4 regions of the Paenisporosarcina sp. FSL H8-0542 genome follow, and region 1 is predicted to be linked to each of the others. Evidence: riboswitches for the same ligand, from Rfam matches in the RefSeq annotation. Region 1 holds a riboswitch; each other region holds the start of a gene.
The links. Region 1 has a riboswitch for thiamine pyrophosphate ahead of tenA (thiaminase II). Riboswitches for the same ligand answer to the same signal wherever they lie in the genome.
Positions count from the first base shown of each region.

Region 2: it holds a riboswitch for thiamine pyrophosphate, as region 1 does, so the genes downstream of both, tenA (thiaminase II) here and tenA (thiaminase II) in region 1, are expected to answer to the same signal.
Region 3: it holds a riboswitch for thiamine pyrophosphate, as region 1 does, so the genes downstream of both, MHH33_RS00620 (YkoF family thiamine/hydroxymethylpyrimidine-binding protein) here and tenA (thiaminase II) in region 1, are expected to answer to the same signal.
Region 4: it holds a riboswitch for thiamine pyrophosphate, as region 1 does, so the genes downstream of both, thiT (energy-coupled thiamine transporter ThiT) here and tenA (thiaminase II) in region 1, are expected to answer to the same signal.

Region 1 covers NZ_CP152050.1:1,026,437-1,034,460, reverse strand. Annotated here, with positions in the region: gene MHH33_RS05455 (IS110 family transposase) at 1-109, opposite strand, end outside; gene MHH33_RS05450 (thiazole biosynthesis adenylyltransferase ThiF) at 426-1,445, opposite strand; gene MHH33_RS05445 (thiazole synthase) at 1,442-2,209, opposite strand; gene thiS (sulfur carrier protein ThiS) at 2,212-2,415, opposite strand; gene thiO (glycine oxidase ThiO) at 2,431-3,555, opposite strand; gene tenI (thiazole tautomerase TenI) at 3,590-4,201, opposite strand; gene tenA (thiaminase II) at 4,427-5,113, opposite strand; TPP riboswitch at 5,244-5,383, opposite strand; gene MHH33_RS05420 (ABC transporter permease) at 5,653-6,687, shown strand; gene MHH33_RS05415 (ABC transporter ATP-binding protein) at 6,689-7,363, shown strand; gene MHH33_RS05410 (YjjG family noncanonical pyrimidine nucleotidase) at 7,532-8,024, opposite strand, start outside.
Region 2 covers NZ_CP152050.1:709,824-717,847, forward strand. Annotated here, with positions in the region: gene MHH33_RS03740 (erythromycin esterase family protein) at 220-1,482, shown strand; gene MHH33_RS03745 (AAA family ATPase) at 1,738-2,280, shown strand; gene MHH33_RS03750 (GNAT family N-acetyltransferase) at 2,300-2,779, shown strand; TPP riboswitch at 2,899-2,997, shown strand; TPP riboswitch at 3,062-3,158, shown strand; gene tenA (thiaminase II) at 3,227-3,907, shown strand; gene thiM (hydroxyethylthiazole kinase) at 3,897-4,652, shown strand; gene thiD (bifunctional hydroxymethylpyrimidine kinase/phosphomethylpyrimidine kinase) at 4,649-5,473, shown strand; gene thiE (thiamine phosphate synthase) at 5,463-6,101, shown strand; gene MHH33_RS03775 (patatin-like phospholipase family protein) at 6,346-7,266, shown strand; gene MHH33_RS03780 (MarR family transcriptional regulator) at 7,506-7,946, shown strand; gene MHH33_RS03785 (nitroreductase family protein) at 7,990-8,024, shown strand, end outside.
Region 3 covers NZ_CP152050.1:118,568-126,591, forward strand. Annotated here, with positions in the region: gene MHH33_RS00610 (ATP-binding cassette domain-containing protein) at 1-1,160, opposite strand, end outside; gene MHH33_RS00615 (ECF transporter S component) at 1,153-1,752, opposite strand; gene MHH33_RS00620 (YkoF family thiamine/hydroxymethylpyrimidine-binding protein) at 1,754-2,359, opposite strand; TPP riboswitch at 2,463-2,569, opposite strand; gene MHH33_RS00625 (GntR family transcriptional regulator) at 2,728-3,114, shown strand; gene MHH33_RS00630 (DUF5808 domain-containing protein) at 3,114-4,220, shown strand; gene MHH33_RS00635 (PLD nuclease N-terminal domain-containing protein) at 4,237-4,437, shown strand; gene MHH33_RS00640 (ABC transporter ATP-binding protein) at 4,434-5,336, shown strand; gene MHH33_RS00645 (ABC transporter permease subunit) at 5,333-6,115, shown strand; gene MHH33_RS00650 (hypothetical protein) at 6,163-6,381, opposite strand; gene MHH33_RS00655 (HIT domain-containing protein) at 6,587-6,991, opposite strand; gene MHH33_RS00660 (CBS domain-containing protein) at 7,082-7,798, shown strand; gene MHH33_RS00665 (VOC family protein) at 7,925-8,024, opposite strand, start outside.
Region 4 covers NZ_CP152050.1:763,498-771,521, forward strand. Annotated here, with positions in the region: gene MHH33_RS04035 (DEAD/DEAH box helicase) at 1-921, shown strand, start outside; gene MHH33_RS04040 (aminopeptidase) at 918-2,147, shown strand; gene MHH33_RS04045 (SGNH/GDSL hydrolase family protein) at 2,157-3,062, shown strand; gene MHH33_RS04050 (DUF4870 domain-containing protein) at 3,280-3,633, opposite strand; gene MHH33_RS04055 (M20/M25/M40 family metallo-hydrolase) at 3,691-4,761, opposite strand; TPP riboswitch at 4,896-5,000, shown strand; gene thiT (energy-coupled thiamine transporter ThiT) at 5,096-5,665, shown strand; gene map (type I methionyl aminopeptidase) at 5,923-6,672, shown strand; gene MHH33_RS04070 (TspO/MBR family protein) at 6,693-7,424, opposite strand; partial or broken gene MHH33_RS04075 (polyphosphate kinase) at 7,574-7,726, shown strand; gene MHH33_RS04080 (M3 family oligoendopeptidase) at 7,778-8,024, shown strand, end outside.

The sequences.
Region 1 (8,024 bases):
CTCGTTCATCGACAAAGCACGCATAATGAACACGCTTGGCAATATCCATACCGACAACGAGTGTATTTTCAGTCACTTGATTAATTTTTTCATTGCATTTAAACTGCATAGAGAAGTCCTCCTAGTTAGCTGATGGGTCAATGGTCGTTGACACTCACATCATACTAGAGGGCTTTTTTTCTTTCAAGATGGCACAAATCCTTCAAACAGGAATGCTGCCCCGTTAGTTGAATAAGAAATGGTCTTACTCCTTATTGAAGTAAAGCACCCGTTAGTAAAATTTAGGTACAATAATAAGTATGGAAAGGTGATGATATTATGGAAATTAATATTGCGCCTAAATTTATTGATGATGCTGCAAGTTCAGTAGACAAGCAGTTGGAAGCACTCGATTAACAACCCTTAATATCATTCAATAATAAAACTCAGCCTAAGTAGCGATGATATAAAGTTCTAGCTTTGGCAATGTCTTTTGTTCCGTGGACTAATACCCGGCCATCCTTAAAAATAACAAGGCGGTGATGACCGACTGAAAAAGAAAGTAAGTATGGATTTTGTGAGACCTTTCTTCCTTGTCCCGAAAGGACGTTAGCCAAACTCTCTAAATTTCTATCCATAGGTTCAGGTGGTCGGATTTGAACCGTATCCCTTCCACATAATGCGACGGTTTTTGTTTGATTTGAAAAAGCTAAATGCGGATACGTACGGTGTGTACCGCAAGATAAACAACTTTCTTTCTTCATCTTATCTACGCTAATTGCTGCATGATGATTTTTCCATAAATCAAATGAAACGAGCTTTTTTCTTAAAGCTTGATAATCTTCTACTAAAATTTTTAATGCCTCTGTTGCTTGAAAGGAGACGACCATTTGAACAGCTGGGCTAATTATTCCGACAGTGTCACAAGTAACCCCCTCCATTGGCACAGTTTGTAACAAACAATGTAAACAAGGGGTTTCTCCTGGTAGGATCGTATATGCAATCCCATAGCTTCCAACACATGCCCCATAAATCCAGGGAATCTGATACTTCTGTGAAATGTCATTAATTATCATCCGAATATCAAAATTATCAGTTGCATCCATGATTAAATCCACATCTTTAACAAGCATTACTAGTTCCTCTACAGAGACATCCATTACATGGGAAACAATATCTACCTCTGAATTTATGTGCGCTAAACGTTCTCTCGCTGCAATTGCTTTTGGAATGCGTTGCTTCGCATCATTTTCGGTATACAATTGCTGACGTTGGAGATTACTCCACTCCACATAGTCACGATCAACAATCGTCAGCTTACCAACACCTGCACGCACAAGCACTTCTGCACTTCCCGTTCCAAGTGCACCCGCACCAATTACTAACACATGTTTTTCCCCTATTTTTGATTGTCCTTCTACTCCAATTGGAACGAAGAGTTCTTGTCGTGAATACCGTTCACTCAACTCATACTCATTCCTTCCGTTGGGCTACTCGCAGTTGCATAACGCTTTTTCGGAATCCGTCCTGCTTCAAATCCTAGTCGACCCGCTTCAATCGCAAGTTTCATTGCCTTCGCCATTTTCACTGGGTCATTTGCTCCTGAAACTGCAGTATTTAGTAACACCCCATCCGCACCTAATTCCATGGCAATGGCTGCGTCAGATGGAGTCCCTATTCCAGCATCGATAATAACTGGTACACTTGCTTGCTCAATAATAAAGCTGAGGTTTAATGGATTAATAATCCCTTGGCCGGAACCAATTGGTGATGCACCTGGCATAATGGCATGACACCCCAATTCTTCTAGTCGTTTAGCTAGGAGAACATCGTCAGACGTATATGGTAGGACCGTAAATCCCTCTTTTAACAGTTCCTCTGATGCCTTTAATGTTTCTATTGGGTCCGGTAATAATGTTTTTTGGCAACCAATTATTTCAACCTTAATCATGTCGCAAAGACCTGAAGCTTTAGCTAATTTAGCAATACGAACCGCTTCTGCTGCTGTACTTGCACCTGCTGTATTTGGAAGTAATATGTACTTATTAAGATCTAGCTTTTCTAAAAAATTAGGTTGGCTTGGCTCGAATACATTCATCCTACGAACAGAGAACGTTAATATCTCTGTTCCTGACACTTCTACTGCTTCCTTTTGTACATCAAAGTCTGGATATTTCCCTGTACCTAATAGTAATCTTGACATGAATTCATATGATCCAATTTTCAACATCGTCATCCGCCTCCTACAAAATGTACTAATTCAACTTTATCCCCATCACTTAGTATGGTTTCTTGATGCGATCCTTTTTCCAATATCGTGTTATTCCATTCAACGATTACAACCTTCTTTTCTAATTCGAAATGCTGCAACAGGTTAGATATTGTTTCCACTGTATTTGGGACTTCTATTATGTCTCCGTTAATCACTAATTTCATTCTTTCACCCCACACTTAAACTAATTGTTTTACCAAACGATCTACTCGAAAAGGTGCCAAATTTTCCGATGTGGACTTTCCTTCAACCAAGTCGGAGATAATCTCACCAGTTATTGGAGAAAGTAATATTCCATTTCTAAAATGTCCTGTTGCGATGAATAACCCTTTATATACAGGATGTTCTCCCAAGTACGGGTACCCGTCAGCGGTTTGTGGTCGAATTCCAGCCCAGGTCTGCTCCAATTCTGCTTCCAAAATGGACGGCATCAATTTTTTAGCATTTTCCATCAGAAAGGATATCCCCTCTATCGTAACTTTTGGGTTAAAAGTTCTTGGTTTAACGGTAGCACCCACGATTATTCTTCCACCTTTTTTGGGGACGAGGTAGCAACCATGCGAAAATATCGTACTAGTTAGCAATGGACGATGTGTTACGATAGAAAAACATTCACCTTTTACGGGATGGGTTTCTAACTGTATCCCTGTTTTTGAAAGTAACTTCTTACTCCAAGCCCCACCTGCCACTATGACATTTTCACTGGTAAAATCACCTTCACTCGTCACAACACCTGTAACTCGCTCTTTCGTGAACTGAAAGTCATAAACATCCACGTATTCCTTTATTACCACACCAAGTACTGCTGCAGACTTTAATAACCCTAAAGTTAACTGGGGGGCTTCTACATGCCCATCTTTATCAAGAAGCATTGCTCCAATAATATCTTGTGATAATGCAGGCTCTTTTTCTCTTACCTCTTCAGCTGTAAGCCAATCAGCTTGATCTCCACTTTGTCTCTGGATTCCAATGAGTCTCATATATTCCTGTTGTTCCTGTTCATTAATGGCAACCTTTAGCATGCCTTTATTTATGAGTTCAATATCTATTCCACTGGTCCCTTTTATTTCATCTGCTAATCTTGAAAACATCGCTCTGCTTTTTCTGGCTAATTGAAAAAGTGGTCCCACTCCATCCAATTCTGCTTGAGCGGCCAACATTCCAGCAGCGGCTCCAGAAGATTTGCTCGCAAGTCGATCTTTTTCTAACAAAAGTACCTTAATCCCTCTTTTGGCAAGATTATAAGCGATGGCTCCCCCAATAACTCCACCGCCCACCACGATTGCGTCATACTGATATTTCATCAAATCCCCCCTTTTTCCCTGGATAATTATTAAGTCAATTGAAAGACGTTAGCTTTTGATAATATTCCTTTGCTGCTTCTAACGGATTATCAGCTTCTAATATTCCTGACATCACAGCAATACCACTTGCCCCAGCTTCGATTACTTCCCGAACATTTAGCGGTTTTATACCGCCTATTGCAAATACGGGAATAGTAACTGAATGAGAGACGGTGGCTAATTGCTCTAAACCCTTTGAAACTAATCCCGGCTTTGATTGTGTGGGGAAAACATGTCCGAAAATCACATAATCTGCACCTTGTTCTTGCGCAATATGAGCCTCATCAATTGAATGAACCGAACAACCAACTCTTAAACTTGGAAACTGTATTTTCACAATATCAGCTGGTATAGAATGATAGGCGAGTTGAACTCCTCCAACCTTTGACACATAGGCCACATCTAGTCGATCATTGATAATTATTTTAGATAATGGGACTTTATTGCCCGTTAATAAACTCACTAATCTATAGATTTCTATGGCTGTTTTCGACTTCTCTCGAATATGGATGGCATCGATATATGGATGGATCGCCCCAGCTATTTCTGCTAATTGCTCTGGCTTCTGTCTTCCAGTTGATATAACATGTAGTTTTGCATGATCCATACTCTTAATCCCCTTTCGAAAAGCCTAAAGTTGATTGCCTTATAAACTAATGTAAATTAAATTAGAAAAACACAGTTTGCATCCACAATGGTGCAAGCTACTGACCTCCGAAAACTTCCACTCTCTTATCGGTGTAGAAAAACCACACTGGCGCTTAGAGTGGTTTGTTGTGATATGCATAAAACATAACTAACATTTCCTCTTCCCTACGCCAGCTACAATTTACTACGTGAAACTTACTACTTCTTTTTGAGCTGGCCATTTTTCTAATGTATGGGCCATCTCCCAAAATGAATATTCGTATTGGCTACTAATGATAAAATGTTCTTTCATCCGTTCGCGGTCCTCAGCAGTTACTGTTTCAGCAAGCTTGTCTAGTCTATTAATTTGTTCCTCGACTTTCGATCTAAACCATTCACCACCATATGCTGCAATCCATTCTTGGTAAATCGGTTCTTCAGGAGTACACGACTGAAGTCTCTCGCCTATTTCAAAATAAAGCCAATAACAAGGTAAAATGGCTGCGATAATATCGCCTAAATGTCCGTGATATGCTGCACGATACAAATGGGATGTGTAAGCATACGCAGTAGGCGAAGGCTTGAAACTTGCTTGTTCTTCTTCTGTTATTCCGAGTCGACGTGAAAAATTCTTATGCAGCGATAATTCCGCTTCATATGTGGCTTGTGCATGAGCTGCCATTTTACTCGTTGTTTCAAAATCATTAGCTCTAGCTGCACCCAAAGCTTGAACCTTTGCAAAGTGGGACAAGTAATATGCATCCTGCATAACGTAATAACGGAAACACTCTAAAGACAATGTCCCATCCCCAATTCCTGTAACGAACGGATGATGAAAGCTTGCTTCCCAAATGTGATCTGATTCTTCTCTTAAAAGCTTTGAAAATGTCATAAAACAACCTCCAAAAAAGTTTTGCTCAACTGAATCGAATCACTTCCGCCAAATTTAGAGCAAATAAAAAACCACTCTCTTAACAAACATAAGAAAGTGGTTGTATTGGAAAAATAGTAAAAAAACATACTGCTCCGCAACTCCACTTCCCTACGCTGGTATAAACCAGATCAGGTTCTAAGGGTCTTAAAGCATTACTTTAATCTCAACCTTTATTTAATGAATAAATGATTTCCATTTATCAATTGCAAGGTCCCCCTAGTGGAAGATGTTACTATTCAGTTGTACATGAACATCATAACACGAATTAATTACTTATCAATCCAAAGATAAATGTAATGCATTTTTCTACGTAAACATGATAGCCAGTTTTTGAGTATACATGCACAAGTCACCACAGTAACGATCCAGATAAATCCCTCTGTATCCCGAAAAGAAAAAGTATTCGACAGTCGTTTTACGATGTAATCTTCAGTTCATATTCCGTTCACTTAACACGAATATACTCTAGTTATCATAAAAAAACGGAGGCGTAAAAGATGAATATTGCATGGAAGGAAATTAGGAAGAGTAAAGCAAAATTTATCATTTTAGGATCAATTATATTTCTTGTTAGTTTTTTAACGTTTATCATTTCTGGATTATCGAATGGTTTATCTCAAGATAATGCGGCTTTAATAAAAGATCTGCCGAATGGTCAATTCTATATGAATGAAGAAGCAAATGAAACCTATAATCTTTCGAAAATAGATGAAAAATTACAAGACAAAGCAATAAATAACCAGAAGGATGCAGCGGCACTTTCAATTCAGATGGGCTTTGTGAACGATGCAGACGACAAACAACATAGCGTTGCCTTTGTTACTTCAACTGATTCGAAGTTATTTGAAAAAGTTGGAGAAGGAGAAATCATATTAGATCGTTCATTAGAAGAAGACGGCATAAATGTCGGGGATACCATAACAAACAATCAGTTTAGCGGTGAGTTTAAAGTAAAAGGCTTTGTCGATCAAAAGAAATATAGCCACGCACCTGTTGCTTATATCAATATGGAAAACTACAAAGAAATCTACGGTGTGGAAGATATGCAATTGGTATTTGTACCTGGAAATGATAAGGAACAAGCAATTGACGGATTACAATCATTTTCAAATAAAGAATTTCTCAATACGATTCCAAGTTATAGCGCAGAACAGATGTCGCTCAATATGATTGTATGGTTTTTAGTCGTCATCAGCGGGATGTTGTTCGCGATATTCTTCTACATGATGAACGTTCAAAAAATTGGATTATACGGGATTTTGAAAGCGCTTGGGGTTAAAACAAGTCAATTATTTGGGATGATGTGGTCGCAGATGCTATTTATTACCGCAATTGCACTAACATTGTCAGTTGCATTGAGCCAAGCTTTCACAATGATTGCACCTGAAGGAATGCCTTTTAGTTTAACCATTCAAACAACGGTTCAATTATCACTCATATTCGTGTTCATCGGATTTATTGGCGCTACGCTATCGGGTATCCAAATTAAAAAAGTCGAGCCACTACAAGCGATTCAACAAGGAGAGGTTTAATATGACTGTATTCACAATTGATGATGTCAAAAAAACGTTTAAAAACGGGGAAGTAGAAGAGCAAGTATTAAAAGGAATCAATCTTTCTCTTCAACAAGGGGAAATAACAGCTTTAGTAGGAGCATCTGGTTCTGGGAAAAGTACGATACTTACAATAGCCGCCGGTCTTCAACGCGCAACGCATGGTCAGGTTCTATTCGATGGGAAAGATTTGTCTAAGATGAGTCAGGAGCAAATTCGAAAAATCCGGGCAAGTGAGTTCGGATTTGTCTTTCAATCCTCTCATCTTGTTCCTTTTCTCACTGTAGAAGAACAACTTATGCTGATGCTCGACGTTTCGGAAACAAAGATGAAAAAAAAGAAACAAAAAGAGGAAGTTGCACAAATACTTAAATTGGTTGATATGGAACACCGTAAGGATTCCTACCCTGCTTCATTGTCAGGTGGGGAAAAACAACGGGTGGCAATTGCACGCGCAATCATCCACAAACCTAAAATGCTTTTTGCGGATGAGCCCACTGCGAGTTTAGATTCGAAAAGATCGAAAGATGTGATGACGTTAATCAGAGAATTAACTAAAACGTTGAATATTACCACGTTAATGGTGACCCACGATGAAGAAATGCTTTCATATGCAGACCACATTATCTCAATGAAAGACGGCTTAATTCTTTGAAATCCACTTCTGCTTTTCAAGCTATGTTGAATCAATGAATCAATTAAAAGGAAAAAGGGTATCCCATAAGCACTCGGGATACCCTTTTTCCTTTTAGCAAACTATAATGAACAATATTGTTTTCAATGTAAAGACACCAAAGTAGAGATGACCAACACTGTCATTTTTTTATTCTATCAAAACCTTATCCTTCACGATTTGTACTAATTCTATAAACTCGCTAATTTCATAGGTTGGCTTAATTGCCGATACATTTTCTTTTCCATGTGGATTAAACCAGCAAGTATCGATTCCAAAATTGTTGCCACCTTGAATATCTGATGTAAGGGAATCCCCTACCATTAACACATTTCCTTTAGTAGAAATACCCAGTTTTTCAAAAGCATATTCGAAAATTTCCGCTTGTGGCTTTTGATAGCCGGTTTCCTCAGAAGAAATGATGGCTTCAAAAGTATCCTTCATGCATGAAATTGCTATTCTTGAATGTTGAACTTCTTGAAACCCATTCGTTAATACAGCAAGCCTACAATTAGAAAGATTATTGAGCATTTCCTGGACACCATCGATCAAATGTACTTCTTGCCCTAGGTTATCTAAATAGGATTGACCAAAGTCTTCCGCGCTTAATGTCAGTTGATGCTGCATAAATAAGCGCTTAAAC
Region 2 (8,024 bases), 320 kb from region 1:
TATACCCGCCCCTTAAAATATATTCTCCATTCAATTTTTTATCTTTTCCCATTTCATGAATTTGTTGCATGCCATTTATATCCTTTTTTCAATTAAATGATTTTTTAAGAATAAAGGTTGGAAAACAGGGGAATTTAGAATGATAGATATAGTAAGTTAATGAGCAATAATAGATAACAGAAGAGAAGACGTAAACTCAACTGAAAAAGGAGTGTTTCAATGAATTCCCTAGAGCAATCCATTAAAAAATATGCTATTCCTTTTGAAACACAAGATGATCTTACACCTATTATAGAAGCAATCGGCGAAGCGAAAATCGTTCTATTGGGAGAAGCAAGCCATGGTACTTCAGAGTTTTATTCGATTCGTGCTGAACTGTCAAAAAGGTTGATTGAGGAAAAAGGATTCACGGTTATTGCTGTTGAAGGTGATTGGCCATCTAGCCAACAAGTTAATCGTTATATTAAAGGGTATTTAGAAGAAAAAGAAGATGTAAAAGATGTGTTAAAGGCGTTCAACCGTTGGCCAACATGGATGTGGGCTAATGAGGAAATTGCTGACTTTATCACATGGCTCAAGAGACACAATACCAAAAGTGGAGGTGGCCAAAACGTAGGTTTTTACGGAATTGATGTCTACAGTTTGTGGGAATCATTGGACGAAGTAATCACTTATTTAAGCAAGACGGATCCGGAAAGTGAGGATCTGGAGCTGGCAAGGAAAGCGTTCGCGTGCTTTGAACCTTTTAATCGACATCCTGAAACGTATGCCATGTCTTCGGTAAATATATCGGAAGCATGTATCGATGAAGTGACTAAGCTACTAAAGTCTATACGCGTTCATGAAGATAACTATAATGATGTACAGGAAGCCGATTTGAACTTGAAAATCAATGCAATGGTTGCACAAAACGCTGAAGAATATTACCGGGCTATGGTTCGTAGTGATGACATCTCCTGGAATGTCCGTGATGAGCATATGGTTGAAGTGATAAACGAAGTCATGGATTATCATGGAAATAATGCAAAAATCATCATTTGGGAACACAACACTCATATCGGGGATGCTTCCGCAACGGATATGGAAGCGGCTGGCATGGTGAACGTGGGACAGATTCTCCGTCTACAGAACAGAAAAGAAAATGTCTTCGCTGTCGGGTTTGGCACATACAAGGGAACAGTGATCGCAGCTGACCAGTGGGCAAACCCATATGAAATGATGGTCGTGCCACCAGCTATGAAAAAATCATGGGAATACGCTATGCATGCAGCTGGTGAATTTAATAAGTTATTGATTTTTGATGATGACAATCGCCACCTGTTTGATGAATGGATTGGTCATCGGGCAATTGGCGTGGTTTATAATCCTGAGTTCGAAGCTTACGGGAATTATGTACCTTCAAAAATGGGAAGTCGCTACGACGCTTTCATTTATCTGGACGAAACCAAAGCCCTTACTCCAATTGAGCATGACAACCCATAATCACTCACTAATTGCACCGCATTTGCGGTGTTTTTTTGTTTTCGTTATTTAATTCAACAATGAAAGAATGGTAAAATGTAACAATAATTAATTATGTACGACTAAAATTCCAAGGGGTGAGCTGTTGAAAATAAGTGTGCAATTTATTCCTGTGATATTAACAGTTGATACCTACTTGTCGAATACAATCAACAACTTAAGAAATATTTAATGCTTGTAGAAGGATGAAACTAAAGGAAAAGGACTGGTGGACGAATGATTATCATGATAAATGGAGCATTTGGAGTGGGGAAGACCACTGTTTCCAATGAACTACAGAAAGAAATCGAAAATAGTATGATTTTTGATCCGGAACAAATAGGTACTTTGTTAGTCAAAATTCTCCCAGTAGATGTTATGGCTCTTGAAGCAAAAACAGGAGATTTTCAGGATTTGGAGCTTTGGAAAAAATTAACCGTTACCGTTGCTGAGCACTTAATCGCACAGTATAAAGTGAACTTAATTGTTCCAATGACTATTCGGAAAGTAGAATATTTTAATTACATATTTGATGGATTTAAGAAGATTGATGAACAAACAACCCATTTTTGTTTAACAGCAAATCAGGAAACTATTTTCAATAGACTTAGGGAACGTGGGGAGGAAGAAGGAAATTGGTGTTTCCAACAAACATCGAAATGCCTGAAAGCATATAAAGAACATGATTTTGGGGATTACATCAACACGGAGAACGTCCCAGTACATACGATTGTTCAAATCATAAAGGAAAAACTAAAAACAGGAGAAGCTGTTAAATAGATGAAGACTTTTGAGTTACATGGGACATGTGACGGAAACTAATTTTGACGGAGGAATGACGATGGATGATTCAACCTATAAAATCTTAGAACTAACCAAACCAGAACAATTCGAACGTGCATTTCCACTAATGAAACAGTTAAGATTGGATTTGACGATAGAGTCTTTTCATGATTTGCTCGGACAAATGACACAAGACGGATATCGACTTTTTGCCTTATTTGCTCAAAATCAAATCGTAGCTTTGGCAGGCGTGAGCTTGAGAACAAATTTTTATAGCGGCCGTCACGTTTATATTTATGATTTAGTTACGGACGACTCTAAACGTTCGCTTGGATATGGAGAAACATTGTTGGAGTTCATACATGAGTGGGCAAAAGAAAATGGTGCCGAATATGTAGCGCTGGAATCGGGAATCCAAAGAACCGATGCTCATAGGTTCTATGAAGACAGAATGGATTATGATAAATGGTGTTTTTCGTTCAGAAAAAAATTGTAAACGATGATGAAATGAGTTCTTTGAAGGAGTTGAAGGGTTTTTTCATTCATGATGGAAACTGAAATTACTCACCACGATTCTTGAGATTTCCTGATAGTGTGCTAGTATGTAAGTAATTAAAATAGTTGCGGGGGGACGCATTGGCGTTGAGAAGGTTAAAACCTGACCCTTTGAACCTGTTCGTTAAGACGAACGTAGGGAGCAAAGTACATAGCGGTTTAACGCTTTTGTTTTGTACTGTAGCTCTCCATTATGGAGGGCTTTTTTGTTTCTAATTCAATATTTTAATTGCGGGGGGACTTTTTAGTTGAGAAGGTTAAAACCTGACCCTTGGAACCTGACAGTTAACACTGACGTAGGGAGCAATGTTTCATCAGAAACGCTCTTTTGTCATACGCAAAAGGGCGTTTTTTGCACTTGCGTCCATCCAAAGAAGGAGGACTAGTAATGACATTTTGTGAAGAAGTACGAAAAGAAACGGATCTTTATTGGCAAGGCAGTTTTGATCATCCCTTTGTAATGGGACTGGTGGACGGGACATTGCCACTTGAGAAATTTGCGTATTACATGATGCAGGACGCCTATTATTTAAAGCACTACACAAAAGTGCTGGCGATTGCCGCCACGAAGGCTGAAACGAATGAAGACATAGCATTCTTTTTAGAATCTGCTCGCTACATCAATGAAGCCGAGCTTGAGTTGCACCGAACTGTTTTCAAAGAGCTCGGTATTACGGAGGAAATGGAAGCACACTTTGAACCTGCTCCGGCTGCCTACAACTACGTATCGCATATGTACAATGCAGCTCATAACGGGGATGTGGCAGAAGCGTTTGCCGCCATGTTCCCTTGTCCATGGCTCTATCAGGAAATCGGGGAGAAGTATAAAGACGCTAAACCAGGTGTCAAAGCTTATGAAGATTGGATTGCCATATATAGTGCACCAGGTTACAAAGAAAAAATCGAGCAGCAAATGCAAATGATGAATCGATATGCAGAGGCAAATCCGAATAAGAGAAATGTGCTGAAAGGTCATTTTGCTAAGAGCTGCTATTACGAGTGGAAATTCTGGGAAATGCCTTGGACACTTGAGAACTGGGAAAACGAGGTGAAAGTCTATGCCTATTAAACAAATACGTCAAAAAAAGCCTCTCGTTCACTGCATGACAAACTATGTCGTGGCGAACTTTACCGCGAATGGGTTGCTAGCAATCGGTGCGTCACCGGTCATGGCGGATGAAATATCAGAAGTAGAAGAAATGGTTGCCATTTCCTCGGCCCTATTAATTAATATCGGCACAATCAATACACGAACGAAAGAAGCGATGCTTCTGGCTGGTAAAAAAGCGAATGAACTTGGTACACCAGTTGTTTTGGATCCAGTAGGCGTAGGAGCTACATCATTTCGCAAACAGGCAGTGAGGGATTTGCTGGAACAAGTTCGGTTTAATTTAATCAGATGTAATGCAGGTGAACTGGCTGCAATCGCAGGTGTTTCGTGGCAGTCAAAAGGAGTAGACAGTGGAGAAGGTGACATGGACATCGCGGACGTTGCCAAGCAAGTAGCAAAGGATTGGAATTGTATCGTAGCTGTGACTGGTGCTTCGGATTATATTACCGATGGAAACAAAGAATTTTGGATAACTGGCGGGCATGAACGAATGACAGCGGTAACCGGTACTGGGTGTTTGTTGAGTGCAATTTGCACGGCGGCTTTAAGTTTGGATGGAGAGGTCCTCCTAAACTTACGCAATCTCCTTCAAGCTTATAAACAAATATCCGAGCAAGCATCGTCTCAGGCACAACTTCTTGGTTCTTTCCAGACTGAAGTACTAAATGCTTTGCATCTCTTTTCCAAAGGTGAAGGAAAATGAACATTGTCATGACGATAGCAGGCTCGGATAGTGGGGGCGGAGCCGGTATACAAGCCGATTTGAAAACATTTCAGGAACTTGGCGTATTTGGTACGTCTGCGATTACAGCGCTGACTGCTCAAAACACACTGGGTGTAGAAGGGATCTTTCCAGCATCACCCGATTTCGTGGCACAACAAATAGATGTTGTCTTTAAGGATATGCCCATCCAAGCAGTCAAAACAGGCATGCTCTTTTCAACAGAAATCATTGAAGAAGTAGCAAATAATTTGCGAGAAAAAAATGTACAGCTTGTCGTCGATCCCGTGATGATTGCCAAAGGAGGCGCAAATCTTTTACAGAATCAAGCCGTGGAAGCTTTACAGACTAACCTTTTGCCACTTGCAACAGTATTGACCCCAAATATTCCAGAAGCCGAGGTACTGGCTGGTTTGGCAATCCAATCGGAGTCGGATATGCAAAGAGCAGCTAAAGTGATTTTGGGAATGGGTGTCAATTGCGTGGTCATGAAGGGCGGTCATCTAGAAGAACGAGATACGGCAACAGATACAGTATTTATGGCCGATGGGACTAGCTTCAAAATGGTTACCCCTCGTATCAACACCAAGCATACACATGGAACGGGCTGTACGTTTTCTGCCGCATTGACTGCATTTTTGGGACAAGGAATTCCTTTGAAGGAAGCTTTGATCGAAGCGAAAAAATTTGTCCAGCTGGCTCTCGAGAATCCTCTTGGTATCGGCCATGGACATGGACCGACCAACCATTTCGCTTATAAGCAATTAAAAGCAATTTGTGAGGTGACCATCATTGAACCGTAAAGATTTGGCAGTATACCTCATAATGGGTACACCCAATTGTGTGGAAGATCCCTTGGTTGTTTTAAAGGATGCGTTGGAGGCTGGAGTAACGATGTTTCAGTTGAGGGAAAAAGGTGATGGGGCGTTGAAAGGGGATGAACTGGAAGGGTTTGCTCGGCAATGTCAGGAAATATGCAAATCTTACAAGGTACCATTCATTATCAATGACGATGTGGAATTAGCGATAAAATTGCATGCAGATGGGGTGCATGTAGGGCAGGATGACATCGCCCTTACGGAAATAAGAGAAAAGTTCACGGGACGAATCGTGGGAGTTTCCGTACATACCCAACAAGAGCTAGAAGGTGCCATCAAAGGTGATGCGGATTATGTTGGGATTGGTCCGATATATGAAACAAGGTCGAAATCTGATGCAAAGGCTCCAGCAGGTCTAACATTCTTGCGACAAGCCCGAGGGTTACTTCCCGATTTCCCAATCGTTGCTATTGGAGGAATCACACCTGAAAATGCACACGAACCGCTGCAGGCTGGTGCCGACGGTGTGGCGATCATTTCAGCGATTTGTCAATGTCAGGACCGTCATGCAACAGTTTCCTTGATATTAAGCAAAGATGGAATTAGGAGATAATTGGTTAGTTGCCCCAATAACGGGGAAAGTTGCCCCTATAACATGAAGAGTTGCCCCTATAGCTCGAAAAGTTGCCCCAATACATCAAATGAAGACATGAATGAAGCCTTCCCAACTTTTGCAGGGAAGGCTTTTCACTTCTTTTAATACGATTTGCTCAACAAAGTCATTGTCGAATTAAGTTCTAATTTGCGTTCTTTCTTATTACAGTGTAAGACAACGACTTGAAAAAAGGAGCGTAAACATGTTAATAGATGGGGTGTTTTCTGGAGGAGGCTTGAAAAATTTTGCATTAGTTGGTGCATATCAAGTAATGGAGGAAAAGGGATATCGCTTTCAACGAGTAGCGGGAACAAGTGCAGGGGCTATTCTTGCCTGCTTTATTGCTGCTGGATACACTGGTAAGGAAATAGAAGAGATGCTGGATGATTTAGATTTCAAAACCCTACTCGATACACGAAAATCAATCGTTCCATTACCAATTATGAAATGGATTTTCCTGTATTGGCACATGGGGCTGTACCAAGGCAATGCACTGGAAAACTGGTTCATGGAAAAATTGGCGGCAAAAGGGGTATATTCTTTTGGTGATTTACCGGAAGGTACATTGAAGCTCGTGGCTTCAGATTTGACGAATGGCAAAATAATTGTTTTTCCAGATGACTTGGCAAGTTATGGGCTATCAGCAGATACCTTCCCCATTGCCCGTGCTTTACGTATGAGTTGTGGCATCCCTTTTTTCTTTGAACCAGCCACTTTGAAAGTCAAGAATGGGGAGACAATTTTTGTTGATGGGGGAGTGTTGAGTAACTTTCCTTTGTGGTTATTCGATGATAAAGATGGAAATAGGGAACGACCCGTTCTTGGTTTGAAAATCAGTCGTGGCCACCACGAATCGAAAGGAAATAAAATCAACAATGGACTCAATTTATTCGAAGCGCTTTTTTCAACGATGCAAAATGCACATGATGAAAGGTACATCTCCAGGAAACATGAGAAAGATATTATCTTCATACCAGTAGATGATGTTAACACTACAGATTTTGATCTTAGTAAAGAAAAGAGGGAGGCTCTGATTGAAAGAGGACGGAGTCGAACCGAGCAATTTCTGAAATCTTGGACACCGCCAATTCATGGAAGAAGCTTTCAAACTTCAAATCGTTAGTATTAATATCTGTGAGTTTCGATTAACAACCTGCTTTCAAAATAGTTGAAAACCTTCCTTTTATTCTTTGAATGAATGGGGGTTTTTCTTGCTTATAACCTTAAAAATCACTGGATATAATTGCAGTTTTCAAGAAGAAGAGTTATTAAACGATTCAATTAGTTGATTTTAATAATGCATCGTATTATAGTAGTTGATGGGTCAATTGTTGACCCGTCAAACATTGAAGGGGTGGTTTTATGTCCAACTCATGTTCAGATGAAGGAAAAATTGTCTATCGATTATATGAGATAAATAAGCAAACAAGCCCGAAGTTTGAGCGCTGTACAGGCATCAGTCAATCCCGATTGGATTTGTTGAACAAGTTGTTTGAAGTGGATGAAATCAGTCAGACGGAGCTTCAAAAAGAAGTGAATATAGATCATGCAGCTGTAACGAGGCACTTAAAGCAATTGGAAGAAAAGGGAATGGTCACACGACGTAAGAATCCCGCAGATAATCGATTTACGTTTGTTCGTCTGACGGATGAAGGTCGTGAAAGAATTGTTGCTTACCAAGAAGAGAAACAGCAATTCATTTCGAAGGTTTTAACTGGATTCAATGCAGAGGAACGCTCTTTACTTTTGGACATGCTGACACGGATACAAGACAACGTCAAAAACATTAATCCAAATGAGTAGTCGCAATACGACAAACTAGTATAAATATAAAGGAGAATGAAAAATGAACCATACACTTATTAATGACTTTAATGAAAT
Region 3 (8,024 bases), 910 kb from region 1:
CCAATTGCCACACGTCGTTTTTGTCCATGACTGATTGCAAAAGGGTGGGCATCGTGAATTTCAGCTAGTCGTAACCGTTGCATAATATCCTCAATTTCATCAGTGCTAGAGTAATTTGAAAAGGAAATCTCCTGTCCTACTTGTTGAGTAACAAATAAATGCTCTGGCGATTGTGGAACGTACCCCGGAAACGTGTTTCCACTTTCGATGTACCCTGCCGATTTTTTCAAAATACCACATATGGTTTTCAGGAAAGTGGATTTTCCACTGCCATTCGGACCTGCAAGGACGGCGATTTCACCTCTTTGCAAACGGAGGGAAACGTCATGTAATAAATGTTTTTCATTGATGTTCACACTGACATTTCTTGCTTCCAACGTTATACCTTCTTGAATAGTCGAAGTACGTGAAGGAAAACGAATTGGAAATCTCGTCGGATGCTTTTCGACAGGGAAATTCACGGATGATGTGACGAGAAGGGCACGGTCGAAAAATGAACCCCACAAATCGAGACGGTGTTCAACAGCCACGATCGTGAAGCCATTGGATAATTGCAATGCATCCAACCACTCCACATATTGTTGTGCGGTCAGAGGGTCTAAATGAGCAAGCGGCTCGTCGAGCAACAGCACTTGCGGTTCTATTAACAATGCACAAGCGGTTGCAAGTCGTTGTTTCATTCCTCCGGAAAGCGTTTGAATCATTGCATGCCGGATTTCAGAAAGACCGGTTAGGGTAAGTGTTGATGTGATTCGCTGTTCCATTTCTGCCCGATTGACGTGCAGATTTTCTAACGTAAAAGCCATTTCTTGTTCAACTGTAGGCATACAAAATTGTGTATCCGGATCTTGGAAGACGGTAGCGATTCTCCGATTAATTTCCCCAGCGACATAACTACTGGTGTCTTTATTAAAGAGGATAACCGAACCACTTAGCTCTCCGTCACAATTGGCAGGGTACAAACGGTTCATTAAATACAGTAAACTACTTTTCCCGCAGCCACTCGGACCATATAAGACGACACGTTCGCCAGCATCTATCGAAAATGAAATGTTTGTAAAAACTGGCGAGTCATCGTCTGGAAATTGAAACGTGACTCCTCTGAAGTCAACTACTTGTGAGATGCCACTTGGTGATTCATTCGTGAAAGCTTTACCCAATGGACTCACCCTTCAGCTTGTGTTTCTTTGATGTATTGCGAGAAATCGAATATCCACGGAGAGCCCCTGTTGCCAGTAAACCATCGGATACATACTTTCCTCCTAAACCAGCGATGATGGCACCACTCATCACTCGAAGTGTGAACATCAAGAGAAGCAGTGAAGGGTCAAGCGCTGCGTAACCAGATACAAAGAAGCCATAGGCAAAACTGAAGACTGCAGAACCAATCCCCGCTAAACAAAGCACCCACCAGTCATAGCGTTTGTAACCTGTCGCGGCAAACGCAGCTTCTGCACCAAGCCCCTGGACTAGTCCAGATAAAATCAAACGTGGTCCCACCGCATTACCGATCATCACTTCAATAGTCGCTGCCATGGTTTCAGACAAAAGAGCGGCACCCGGTTTGCGGATGATGTATGCACAAATGATCGACACAATAAACCAAATCCCAAAGATCCACTCGTATGCAATAGGTCCAATCACTCCAGCCCAAATGTTTCCTACTTGAACAAACAGCAAATAAACGACGGCAAAGACAACTGCAAAAACGGATAGCAACACAACTTCTTTCAGTTTCCAGGACTTCAACATATTACTCATCTCCTTTGTGAGAAGGGCTGTTGATGCTCATGTTAACAGTCATGACCAAATGTTTATGTTGTTCCGATCGAGCGTGTGTAAAAGAATCTTCAAGGAATGCAAACACATCGTGAATATCCCCATGAAGTCCACTTGCATAATGCATGGAATCATTGAACACACCATATTCTTTTGCGCGTGCCACTTCCTGATAAATAACCGACATATAATCGGGGTTATTCATCGGATACAGAGCAAATTGTGATGATACATATTGTTTGATTTCGCTAATTTGAGGATGGTTTAACAGAACATCATCTTTTTCCAGATAAACATCGCCTGCAGAATCACCTGGGCAGCCAATCGAAAAGGTTCCGTTAAAGGCGACATGGGCACCCGTTTTTGCTGCATACAATACGATGGCTCTCGCTGTATCGAATACATGCACTTGCTTCCCACGCATCACCGTACTGACGTCGTCGGTATGCATCCATACATTTGAGGTATCTGCTTCACGCAAAGCCCCTTTAATAATTTTAATAAAATTGTCCGCCATCGGGTGAATCGAAAACCGTAAACCAACGATTGGACTAATCCCACAACTAAACTCATTCGACATCTCTTTTTCCTCCTTTTTTAGTGCCAGGCACCTATTATTGAACATAAAAAAGCTGCATTCGACGTGGAATGCAGCTGGTTTGCGCAAAAAGAAAAAAAGTTGGGCAAAGGTCACCGCACTTCCTCACGCCAGTATTACCTGGATCGAGTGTTAAGGGATCGGAGCAAATGCTCTCATCTCAGCCAAACTATAGCACCCCTAGTGCAAATTCGTATGCAGTTTTATATATTCAAGAACGGCTTCATTGTAACGCATGAAAAAAGGATTGTAAATAAAGTGAATATCAATACTTGCCAATCAGCAAATTCTGTTCTATATTGTATATAACAAGACTGTTCTACTAAGAATAGAACAAAGGGAGGTCGCATATGTTTATTGAGATTGAACCGGAATCGACCGTACCGATTTACTTGCAATTGGCTCAGCAAATTATTGAAGGGGTAGCAAAGGGGTCTTTGAAACCTGGAGATTCTTTGCCATCTGTACGCTCATTTGCAGCTGATCTCGGCATGAACATGCATACGGTAAATAAAGCTTATCACTACTTGGAAGAGAAGGAATTTATTCAGATTGTACCGAAGAAAGGTGTATTCATTCATGAAAAAGGTGTACGGAAAGCATCAGCTTCCGATCGCCAACGACTGAGTAAAGAATTACGCCCAATCATAGCAGAAGCACTTTGTCTTCAGTTGTCTCAAGAGGACATTGAGTTACTGGTGAAAGAAATTATTTTGGATTTGAAGGAGGTTAAGTAATGTCAGCAATCATTTTTATCGTCCTATTAATGTTCAACATTGCCATTCAAGCCTTTTTACCGAAGTTTCTGAAGGAAAGTGAAGCGTTTGGCGTGTATATCCCGGATACGCACTTAAAAGACCCGCGTCTTATGAAGATGAAAAATCGCTACACACAATTGGTTTTGCTATGTGGTGTGGTTGTTCTGGTCCTATTCATTGGCGGGGTGTTAATCGTCCGTCCACAGGAGCAACAAATTGTATTTTGGGGATTAGCCGCACAAATAGGTGCATTGGTTCTGCCGATGGGGCTATATGCAAAAAATCATATTGCATTAGCTAACTGGAAGAAAGATGAAAAATGGACAGCGGGTCAAGTTGAGCGGAAAGTGGTAGACCTGCAGTTTCGTGAGCAACTGAAGCTGTTGCCCAACATGTATTTTATCTTGCCCATGCTTTTGACATTCGGTCTAAGTGTTTATGGATTAACCCAATATGATTTGTTACCTGACCAGCTTCCGACGCACTGGGGTCCGAATGGGGAAGCGGATGCATTTACGGAAAAAAGTTGGCTTTCAGTCAGTTCGTTGCCATTCCTGACACTCGTGCTTCAAGGCATGTTGCTGTTTTTCAATGGGGCTATGAAGCAATCGGGTGCAAAGATTCAGGTACGAAATAAAAAACGTTCCCGAGAACAACAACTCGCGTTCCGTAAATATACAAGTTGGTTATTGTTTGTCGTGACCATCACGGTGACGTTGTTGATGGGGTACTTACAACTGACCATTATTTTTCCTGAAACCATGTCAACTTCAGTAACTCTTGCTTCCACCATCTCTTTCTTGGTCATTATTTTAGGTTCCGTTCTATTTTACGCCATTAAAGTAGGGCAAAGTGGCACCAGAATAACCGTATCACACCCGGATGAAAGTCTAGAAGGGGTAATCGATCAAGATGACGATCGATACTGGAAATTTGGAATGTTTTATGTGAATAAGAACGATCCGAGCATAATGGTGGAAAAACGTTTTGGGATTGGCTGGACCATCAATTTCGGTCACAAAACCAGTTGGATTTCCTTACTATTACTAATAGGAAGTATCGTGTTCGTTTTAACATTGCAATAAAGAGGAGTGGGAGAAAATGGAGGAATTACAAGGGGTGCCTTGGGGTATTATCACACCGATATTTATCATTCAATTTATTTTACTGGTAGTTGCACTTATCGATTTAGCAAAAATACATCAAACAAACGGACCTAAATGGGTCTGGGTACTGGTTATTATTTTCATTAGTATTTTTGGACCTATTACATACTTTATTGCAGGGAGAAAACAAGCATGACGACAATCTTAGAAGCTAATCATTTAATGAAAATATACGGCTCAGAGCGAGCTGTAAATGATGTGACTTTTGCGCTGGGAGAAGGCACATCTACGGCATTAATCGGACCAAATGGAGCCGGTAAAACGACGACTTTATCCATGCTTGGTGGGTTATTACAACCAACATCCGGTACCATTTCACTGAATGGGGAAAAACATGCGGACGTAAGAAAACATATTGGTTTCCTGCCTCAATATCCACAATTCTTTTCGTGGCTGACAGCACTGGAATTTACTGAAATGGCGGCGAAATTAAGTGGGATGGACTCACGGTCTGCCAAGCTTGAAGCACAAAAAACACTGGAGTTCGTAGGACTTGGAGACGCACTACGGAAAAAAACGGGCACTTTCTCCGGCGGAATGAAACAACGTCTTGGATTAGCACAGGCCATTGTTCATAAACCAAAGCTCTTATTATTGGATGAACCCGTATCTGCGCTGGATCCCGTTGGAAGACGCGAGATTATGAATCTATTAAAAAGCTTGCAACAAGACATGACCATTTTGTACTCGACACACATTTTAAATGATGCGGAAGAAATGACGGATCAATTGTTGTTTTTACGAAAAGGACAATTGGTCGAACAAGGTTCGATTGGCGATGTGCGTGCAAAATATGATCAACCAAGATACCGCTTGGAATTTGGCCGAGCAGAAGATGCCCTCATTTATTCAGAAAGTGCTCCATGGAAAGTACAAGTGGAAGGCACTTGCGGTACCATTCACATTACTCAAGGATTGCCGACAATGGCGGAAGTGTTGAAGTCGTTGGCGGAAAGTGGACTGGATGTCCAGAAAGCGGAGCGACAAACAGCGAACTTAGAAGAAATCTTTATGAAGGTGGCGGGGAAGGCATGAGGGAATTAATCGTACTTTTTCAAAAAGAGTGGCGTGAAAATACACGCAACTATAAATTTTTATGGGTACCTCTAGTCTTTATTTTCTTCGGATTGTCCGAGCCGCTGACAAGTTATTATTTGCCGCAAATACTCGACGCAGTAGGGAATATGCCTGAAGGCTCCGTCTTCCCAATGCCGGATTTCACGCCCGCTCAAGTCATCATGGCGACAATGGGGCAATACCAATTCATCGGCATGCTCGTATTAGTATTGGCATTCATGGGTACCATTTCTCGCGAGCGTAAAAATGGAACAGGAACGCTTATTTACGTACGACCGATTTCTTATATAAATTACTTTTTGAGCAAATGGAAAGTTGTAGGCTTAATTGCGCTAGTGAGCGTATGGCTAGGATTGTTGACGAGCTGGTATTACACAGGGTTGTTATTCGGCAAAATCGAAGCAGTTGATTTCTTAGCTTTTGCAGGCACTTATAGTGTATGGATTTTATTTGTTGTGACAATCGTTTTGGCTATGAGTGCGTGGTTACCTACAGGTGGTGCTGCAGGTGTATCATTATTACTGGTCTTACTTGTTCAAATTGCAGACTCTTTACTTGGAGCTTACTGGACCATATCACCTTGGAAGCTGTCTATTTATGCAACGGAGTGGTTGACAGGTTCACCAGACTCAGGCGATTTCTGGTGGAGCATGGTGATCACGATTGTGGCTATTATCGCGTTGATGATGTTTGGTGTATGGATGTCAAAACGCAACGCATCAAAAACAAAAGTGTAAAAGTTATCCCTCTCCAAATTAATATGGAGAGGGATTTTTTTGTAGGCTTATTTTTGGTCGTTATCGTCAGCTGCACCATCAGCATCTGGTATATCTGATTTGTCCATCGTTGGTTCTTCACCATCTGTTTTATTCTCTCCAGGTACGAAGTCTTTATCTTGATCACTTGGTCCCTGTTGAGTACCGATGGAAGTACCTTTATCCGTTCCACAACCAGCAAGCATAAACATAGCCAAAACGACTAATAATATAGATTTCATATACAAACTTTTACCTCCTGTTTCACCTGATTTTTGTTTTCAGCTTAGGTTGCTCATACAGGAGTGAAATATGTATTTTAATAAAATAGGTTTTGTATTTTGTCAGTCGTGTAACGTTTTTGTCGAGTGTGAAGTGGTTTCTGACTCGAAGGGGATTTTGACCATTTATTAATTTCCATCCTGACCATTCGAGAAAATTCCGATATACATGTTATTTTCCGGGTCTGCGATTTTCTTCCGATTTGAACCATGCACGAATGCCTTTTCCAGCATAAGGTTCGTCTGCAAAACGAGGCAAAATATGAAAATGCGCATGCGGAATCGATTGGTTTGAAGCGTCTCCAACATTCCAGCCTAGTGTGTATCCGTCTGGTGAGTAGTTCTCGTCCGCATAGGACTTCACTTGTTGCATCAATTCATATGTAGCGTTCCATTCTTCCTGTGTTAAATCAAAAACCGTTTGTCGATGGATTTTTGGAACGATTAGTCCACTGCCTTCTAAAATGGTTTGGTGATTGGGATGTTGTAAGTACTGGCAATATTCATTTTCAAACACAATACGCTGTTTAGAATCCTTTTGCGGATTGCAATAAGGACAATTTAATAGGTTTTCCAATTTCAACACCTCTTCTTACAGTAATTGTAATAGAACGACAGGAAAATAAGCAAACTATGTAGAAAGAGTTGCGAACGGGAGGAATGCAAAATGGATAAAACACAACAGGCCGAGCAATCAATTCGGAATTCCAATCGCTTTTTGACGGCTTTTCATCGCATTGAACATTCGATGAAAGACATTATTGGCACCAATGATCATCTGTCATTTTATAAATTAGTTGAGCTTTCGAAACGGAAGAATGCCGTTGTCAGACGATTTGAAGAGGATTTAAAAGAATATGCCACACTGCGAAATGCCATCGTCCATCATCAAACCTCAACAGAGTATGCCATTGCTGAACCCCATGATGAAATTGTACAAGCTCTTGAAGCAATTGATGAAGCACTGGCAAAACCAGTTACCGTAGGAGAAATGTTTGCACGAAAAGTAAGCACACTCCAAGCGCAAGACACGTTACTTGATGCCTTAGTCATGATAAGAGATAAACAATTTACCCAAATACCCGTATATGAAGGTAAAGTTTTTGTAGGCCTATTAACTGCGGTGGGAATTACCTTCTGGCTTGCAAACCATGTCGAAAAAGAGGATATTTCCTGGGAAATGACTATCGAATCCACTCTTCAACATGAAAAAAAGAAAGAAAATCATCTTTTCGTCCCACGAGAAATGTCGATTTTTGAAGCGGAAGAACTTTTTAAAGAGGCAATGGCAAAAGGAAAAAGACTCGAAGCATTGCTGATTACTGACAAAGATGGACTGGTCGGTATTGTCACGCCGTTGGATCTGATGAAAATTGAAGCGTGATTGAGTTTTATGCTCCGATTGGACGAAAACTCATATTGAATGGACAAAAACTTAAATGGGAGAAGGCTGCGTCTCCTCTTGAAAAGAAAAACCCTTCCATGCTGAAGCTTTGGAAGGGTTCGTTGCTTAAATTTCACTCATAACTGCATGTGTATTGCCTTCACCATCTTTGAAGAAAGCCATCCAGATTTCAATATCGCCCATTTTTCCAACCATATGGGGTTCA
Region 4 (8,024 bases), 260 kb from region 1:
TCCATGCAAATCGTTGAAGTATTGCGAGAGTGGACTGCAGATACCGATATTACGGTTGCTCAACTAATCGGAGGAGCCAATATGGCTCGTCAATTGGAAAAATTAAAGAAAAAGCCCACAATTGTTGTAGGAACACCGGGGCGTTTGAATGAATTAATGAAATCAAAGAAACTTAAATTGCACGATATACGACATATTGTTTTAGATGAGGGAGATCAACTATTGGCCCGTGAGCATCGTGGTATCATTAAAGCGCTTATCGATGGGTCTAATCATGACAGACAGATTGTGGTCGTTTCAGCAACAATAACAGAAGAAATTGAGCTTGTTGCAAGCCGCATGATGAAAGAGCCGATTCGAATTCAAGTTAGTCATGAAGAATTGCCAGCACAAGGAAAAGTGGTCCATTCATTCGTCAAAGTAGAAGAACGAGATAAAACCGATTTATTGCGACGGTTGGCGCACGTAGAAGGCTTACGGGGTCTAGCATTTGTCAATAATTTAGATCAATTGTTGATGAAAGAAACGAAACTGAAATTCCGTGAAGCAAAAATAGTTGCCTTGCACTCAGATATGAAAAAAGAAGAACGTAAGCAGGCATTGGCTTCTTTCCGTAAAGGCGAAGTAAGCATACTGATCGCTACAGATATTGCAGCACGAGGTCTTGACATTGAAGGATTGACTCATGTCATTCACGTCGATGTACCGCACTCAATAGAACCTTATCTGCACCGTTCAGGTCGAACAGGCCGTGCTGGTGCTGACGGGGAAGTATTGTCTTTATTAACCTACACAGACGAAAAGAATTTTAAAAAATGGACGAAAGAATTGCCTTCAAAACCCGTTCAAAAGGTATGGGATCAAGGTAAATTGATTGAAGGGTCCTCAAAAACGGTGCAACAAAGGGGGAAAAAGAAATGACATTTGAAGAGAAACTAGCCGAATATGCAGATTTGGCAGTTCGCGTTGGAATCAATGTCCAACCTGGTCAATATGTATTGATAAATACAACGACTGATACCCTTGATTTTACGCGTTTGGTTGTGAAGAAATCATATGAAGCTGGAGCAAAGCGTGTCCATGTGAATTTCTCAGATGGACCGATAAATCGTGCTTTTTATGAGTTGGCACCAGATTCCGCTATGCACGAATTTCCTGCATGGATGGTTACACAGCGTGAAGAATTGATCGATCAGCAGGGAGCTTTGTTGTGGATTGATGCAGAAGATCCTGATTTATTGGCTGGAATTCCTGCCAAACGCATTTCCGATCAACAAAAAGTGGCTGGCCGTGCATTGGAAAAATATCGCGCTTCCGTCATGTCAGATAAAATTGCTTGGTCGATTGTAGCTATACCTTCAGAGATGTGGGCAGCCAAAGTATTCCCGGATTTGCCAAAAGAAGAGCAGTTATCCATGCTATGGGAAACGATTTTTAAAACCGTACGCATCGGAGATGGAACTGCTGTTGATCAATGGAAAACACATATCCGCGATTTGGAAGCCCGTGCAACAGCTTTAAATGATAAACGTTTCAAAAAAATTATTTATAAAGCACCAGGCACGGATTTGATAATCGAATTGCCGGATAAACATATTTGGATGTCCGGTGCCAGCAGAACACCTAACAGAACAGCGTTTATTGCGAATATGCCGACTGAAGAAGTGTACACTGCTCCATTAAAATTTGGTGTAAATGGCTATGTCCGTAATACTAAACCATTTGTATATCAAGGTAATATCATAGACAAATTTACGTTAACATTTGAAAAAGGAAAGATCGTGAAGGCTGAGGCTGAAGTAGGGAATGACTTATTGCAGCAACTCATTCAACATGATGAAGGCTCTGCTTATTTAGGGGAGTTGGCATTGGTACCTCATGAATCACCGATTTCATCTTCTGGAATTTTGTTCTACAACACATTATTTGATGAAAATGCCTCTAACCATTTAGCAATTGGCGAAGCGTATCCAACATGCGTTGAGGGTGCACGGGACTTAGAAGAAGCACAGCTTCGTGCTTTAGGATTAAATACATCAATCACTCATGAAGATTTCATGATAGGCAGTGCAGAAATGGACATTGATGGCGAATACGAAGATGGTACAAGAGAACCGATTTTCCGCAAAGGTAATTGGGCATTTTAAGGTGATGTCATGATTATCAAAAAACTAACTGTCGTGTTGTTCAGTCTGGGCCTGTTTTTAGTGCCATTACAGACAAGCGCTCAAGTAATTGGACCAGTTTCTTATGTGGCTCTCGGTGACTCACTTGCGGCAGGTCAAACCCCGACACGTGAGATTGATACTGGTTACAGTGATTTAATTGCCCAAGAAATTGCGAGAAATCAACCACTGGCCTTCTACTCAAAAGATTTGGCGTTCCCAGGATTTACGAGCGCTGATGTGTTGAAGCGAGTCCAATCGAAAGAAGCAAAACCTTTGCTACAAAATGCAAATCTCATCACGATATCTGCTGGAGCAAACGATCTTCTGAGATTAATAAAATCAGATGCAAAATCAGGTTCACTGTCATTTCAGCAAATCCCAGCAGACTATTCTTTGAACAATGTACGAAAGAATATGAAGACCATGCTTGCAGAGTTGAAAAAGATTGCACCAAAAGCGGAAGTGTATGTAATGGGTTATTATTTTGCCTATCCGCATGCTCGTGACTCACAAAAAGTCGGTACTGCGAAACAACTGAATCGATTGAATCAAATTTTGGCAAACGTGGCAAAAGAAGCGGGTGTGAAATTTGTATCTGTGGAAACTGCATTTGGAGATCAAGCCACTGGCAAAGTACCGAACCCTGCTGATGTGCATCCGAATGCTGAAGGATACAGAGCCATGGCTAACAGCTTCTTCAATGTCTATGCTAAAGGTGGCATGCAGGTATTGGCAGGGGAGATTCCTCCTGCAAATCCACTGAGCTTCGAACAGATTATGAAAGACCGTCAAGGAGCAAAGGCAACGGCAGCTGGAGATGAATCTGCCGCACTGCCATCATCATTTTTGGAAGAAGATTATATTGCCATATCTGAAATGAAAACGATGATATAAAAAAAGTTGGAACTCAGATTAATGAGTTCCAACTTTTTATTTGCGTGGATATGTTATTGTTGTGGAGCGTTTTCTTGAATCCAATACTTTTTTTACGATTGGAATAATAATTGGCGCAAACTTTACAGCTGTCTTAACTAAGTTACCGATTCTCATGTGTATCGCTCCTGTCAGTATTGTACATTAATTTAATTCCCGTAAAGAGCCCAAGGTAAACCTATTGCAGTACTTTAATTCCTTGGATGATATTCCAGATCAATACAATAAGATAAAGAATACCATACACTGCAATAAACAAGAAAGGAAGTCCTGCAGTCAGGAAGTTAAATGATGTGCTAGGCTCTACAGTGCCATCAACTGTCGTGCTGAATACTGCGATTGAACCAATCACTAATACAATGAACCCGACAATTCCGAGCACCACGGGAATCAAGTGTGACAGAAGAGAGCGTTTCGCATGATACTTAACCTCAGCTGTCGGTGAAACGAAATATACGATTAATGGCAATAAGAATGGAGCGAATAAAATACTGAAATAACACAAAGCGGATAATATACGTTGATTATCCATTAATACTCCTCCTTTAATGCTTACTGCCTTTAATACGTTACAACATTAATAGAGGTTTCAAATCAATGCATATTTCGTTAAAATGTCTGCATATTGCTCAACGGATGATATCAATACATACTCTCCTGGTCCGTGCCAGTCGTCTCCGCTTGGTCCGAACTCAATTGCTCCAGCACCAGTTTTTGCATAGTAACGTGTATCCGCAGCTCCATGCTGCCCGAATAACACAGCCTCTTTTTGGGTTACTTGTGCTATAACACCAGCAAGAGATTGAACAAAAGCATTATCTTCGGTTGTTGTAATGGCGGGTGTTTTACCGCCAGGTTTGACAATATTTTTGGGGTTAATAGATTGAGCAAGTTCAGTCATTTCTTCAATAATATCTTCCCATTTTTGTCCTGGAACAAAGCGAATATCGTAGTTAACTAGACATTCATCAGGTACGACATTATATCGATCGCCTGCCTGGATTTTAGCCAAGTTAATGGAAGGATATTCGTAATATGGATTGCTTGCTTTCGTAAATGGTAGTGTCTTTAATTGTTCATTAAATTTAAAGGCTGCTTCAATGGCATTCGTTCCTTCCCATGGACGGGATCCGTGGGCAGCTTTTCCGAACAAAGTGACATCCGCATGCAGAATTCCTTTCGATTGAACACTTAGTTTCAGGTGAGTTGGTTCTCCGCAAATGACAAAGTCACCTGAGCGACCAATTTCTACAAGATGACCGGATGTTTTACTTCCACCCGTTTCTTCATCCGTTACAATATGTAAAACAATGCGTTGCTTAAGTTCTTCCCTTGCAGAATAAGTACGTCGGAACGCTTCCATCATGGCTGCCACTCCAGCTTTCATATCTGCGGATCCACGACCATACAAGCGGTCGCCTTCGATAACGGGATTGAATTGCTCGATTTTTCCAGGTACTACATCCACATGGCCATTCCATACGATGGTTGTGGGACCTTGTCCGATTTCAGCGTGAATCATCAATCGGCCTTCATTTTCAAGAACTTCATGTGTGATTTCATGACTATCGAGCCATTTTGAACAAAATCGAAGTGCTTCATTGGCACCTTCTTCTGTATCACTTTTAATTGCTACCAAATTTTTCAATAACTCGATCATGTAACTTCACATCCTCAATAAATTTTTATATTCAGTATACTACCGCTGTTCCAAAAGTCACAGAACTAACGAAACCCTCTTGCTTCTCTTTCCCTCTTTGGTTACAATTAACCCGTAATATCAAAATTAGATGTATTTACCACAAGGGGAGCCTGTAATGGCTGAGAGTGAGCGAGGAACGTTCTAACCCTTTGAACCTGTAAGTTAATGCTTGCGCAGGGATGTGGATAGAAACCGACTCCAACGACGTCAGGCTCTGTCCCTGAGGTTGTTTTTTTATGGTTTTTTCACCCTGACATGCGATTTGCAGTACATCGCAAAAGGAGGAAGCAAGATGAATCGAAGTAAGTTGTTATTATTAATTGAAGTGGCTATTTTTGCAGGAATCGGATTGGTATTGGATATGCTTTCTATTAACTTATGGTTCCAGGGCGGATCTATTAGTCTTGTCATGGTACCAATCGTATTGATGGCTATTCGATGGGGGCTTGCGGGAGGTTTGAGCACGGGTCTGATTATTGGGGTCCTTCAAATTTTAGCGGGAAGAGCTTATATTTTAACTCCTGCCCAAGGTTTCCTGGATTATTTCGTAGCGTTCACAGTTGTTGGCTTAGCAGCACTTGTCAGACATAAAGTAATACAAGCAAAAAATGAGCAGCGTAAAGGAAAAATGATTACTTATATCGTATTGGGAGCTGTTTTTGGTGGGCTCTTCCGGTTCTTTACACACGTAATCGCAGGAGTTATTTTCTTTTCAGAAGCTGCAGAAGGCAAGAACGTTTGGATTTATTCGCTCGTATATAACGGCGGTTATATGATTCCTTCCATTATTTTGACAGCAATTGTGTGCTCCATCATTTTCGTTGCTGCACCACGTTTGATTGAACATCGCAATAACGTTTGATTTATAGGTGTGTCTTTATTGAGTGGAATCATCAATGTTGGTAGCGAGTGGACAGAATTCGTTTTGAATGAACAAAAACCACGTTAAAACCCTGTATGGGTTGTTTTTAAAATTCGGCTGATGACGCAATTCCTCTATTGCGCATACTTTACTAGAGGTTTACCAAATGTTCAGAATGATTTTGGTAAATGGGAAAGCATCTTTTCTTGTGGTATAGTATGGGGTAGATAATTTGAGGAAGAAAGGGTTTAACGAATATGATTGCAAAAACTACTGAAGACTTTGAGTCGTTAAAAACTATCGGTCGCATCGTTGCAGAAATTCGTGATGTAATGCGAGAGGCAACAAAACCAGGTGTCACGACAAAAGAACTTGATGAGATCGCTGGCCGCATGTTTAAAGAAAAAGGAGCTATTTCTGGTCCTAAAGGGGAGTACGATTTCCCTGGATTTACATGCATCAGTGTCAATGAAGAAGTTGCTCATGGCATTCCTGGTTCACGTGTCATCAAAGATGGAGACCTAGTGAACATCGACGTATCCGGATCATTCAATGGCTATTTCGCAGATACGGGAATTTCATTTGTAGTGGGTGAAGGCTACGCGAAGAAAGAAAAGCTATGTGAAGTAGCTGAAAGTGCATTTAACCGTGCAATGTTGAAAGTAAAGGCTGGTGCTCGGTTAAATCAAATCGGCAAAGCTGTGGAACGTGAAGCGAAGCAAAATGGATTAACTGTCATTATGAACTTAACTGGACATGGTATCGGAAAATCTCTTCATGAAGCACCACAGCATATTTTGAATTACTTTGATGCATGGGAACCTACCATCTTAAAAGAAGGTATGGTTTTGGCAGTTGAGCCGTTCATTTCAGAAAAAGCGGAACATATCGTGGAGTCTGGTGACGGTTGGACTTTCTTGACTCCGGATAAATCATTAGTTGCACAGATTGAACATACGGTCATCGTTACTAAAGATGCGCCAATTCTTATTACGAAAATCGATTAAATAATGCGAAAGACCAACTGCTATGAACGCGCAGTTGGTCTTTTTTTAATAAATAGGATGCCCGCTAGCATGACTGCACATAAGAAAAGAGCAGCTGTAGAGACAAGAAGTTCTTCGAAACCATTTCGGACCGCAATTCCGATATAAGCCCAAATAAAGACAAATACATAAGCGATATCAAAATGGTGGAATCGAATATGTAGTGCGAGTGCTGTTCCAACAGTCATCATGATGACTGCCCATAGGGGGTCACTCAATCCCCAGCCATTCCACTGATATAGAGTTAGGACATAACTAATATTCGTAATCGTTGCAACACTGATCCATCCCAAATAAATTGATATTGGAAAGCGACCAGTAAGAAGGTTATCGGATACTGGATAAGTACGATAAAGTAAAGTTAGTGTAATTAGGTATGCAATCATCACGACAACCGTAAATAAGAAATATTCATAATGCCATAAATAAATCCATGCCACATTAAAAATGCAACTGATGATAAACAGATTTGAGCGCTTTATATAGGTTGCATCTATATCTTTACTCCTCTTCCACATACCTACCAACCAAATGAGCATCAATACATAAATAACGGACCAAATTGAAAATACATAGCCGGCCGGTGTAAATAGTACAGGAAGACGATTGGAAATTTCACCAGTTGTTTGATTGTTAAGTGGTAAAATATTTGCCAATGCATTGATGATAACCACACCAATCAGTGCGATGACCATTAGTGCGAAACGAACCACAGCATTCACCTCCTATACATTAGTATAACGTCAGTCCAAAGCAACAACAAATTTCTATTTACCAAAACTCTCTGTAAAATGAAGTTTAAAAGAATGAAGGTCTCTGGATTGACAGAATTTGTCACGGCTGCTGAAGAAATGTTGAACAGGCTCCGTGGTTTATCGTTGAAGCGAATAATAAGAAATATGCACGCAAGGTTGTTTTAAAAAGAATTCTGGAACATATTATGCAAGTGTGCATTGAAAAAGGCATACCCATTGCAAAACTACAGAACGATGTTTCGCAAGGCGAAGAAGCATGATATAATAGTGTAGTGTTTTCAGAAAATTTAGAAAGACATGGGGGAAAGATATTGACTACAAAGACGTATGCTGAAGTTTGGGACTTGGACGTATTTTTTAAGGGAGGAAGCTCATCTCCTGAACTTCGTGAACATTTGGATGCTTTAGCAAGTAGACTTGATACTTTTGAGCAAACTTTATCATCCTTTGTTGTTCCAACAGGGGAATCAGACGCTACTAAAATTTCTTCTATTATTGAAGAAACTAAACAAGTTGCTGAAAATTTAACACAAGCTGGAGCAGTTGTTGGTTGTTATT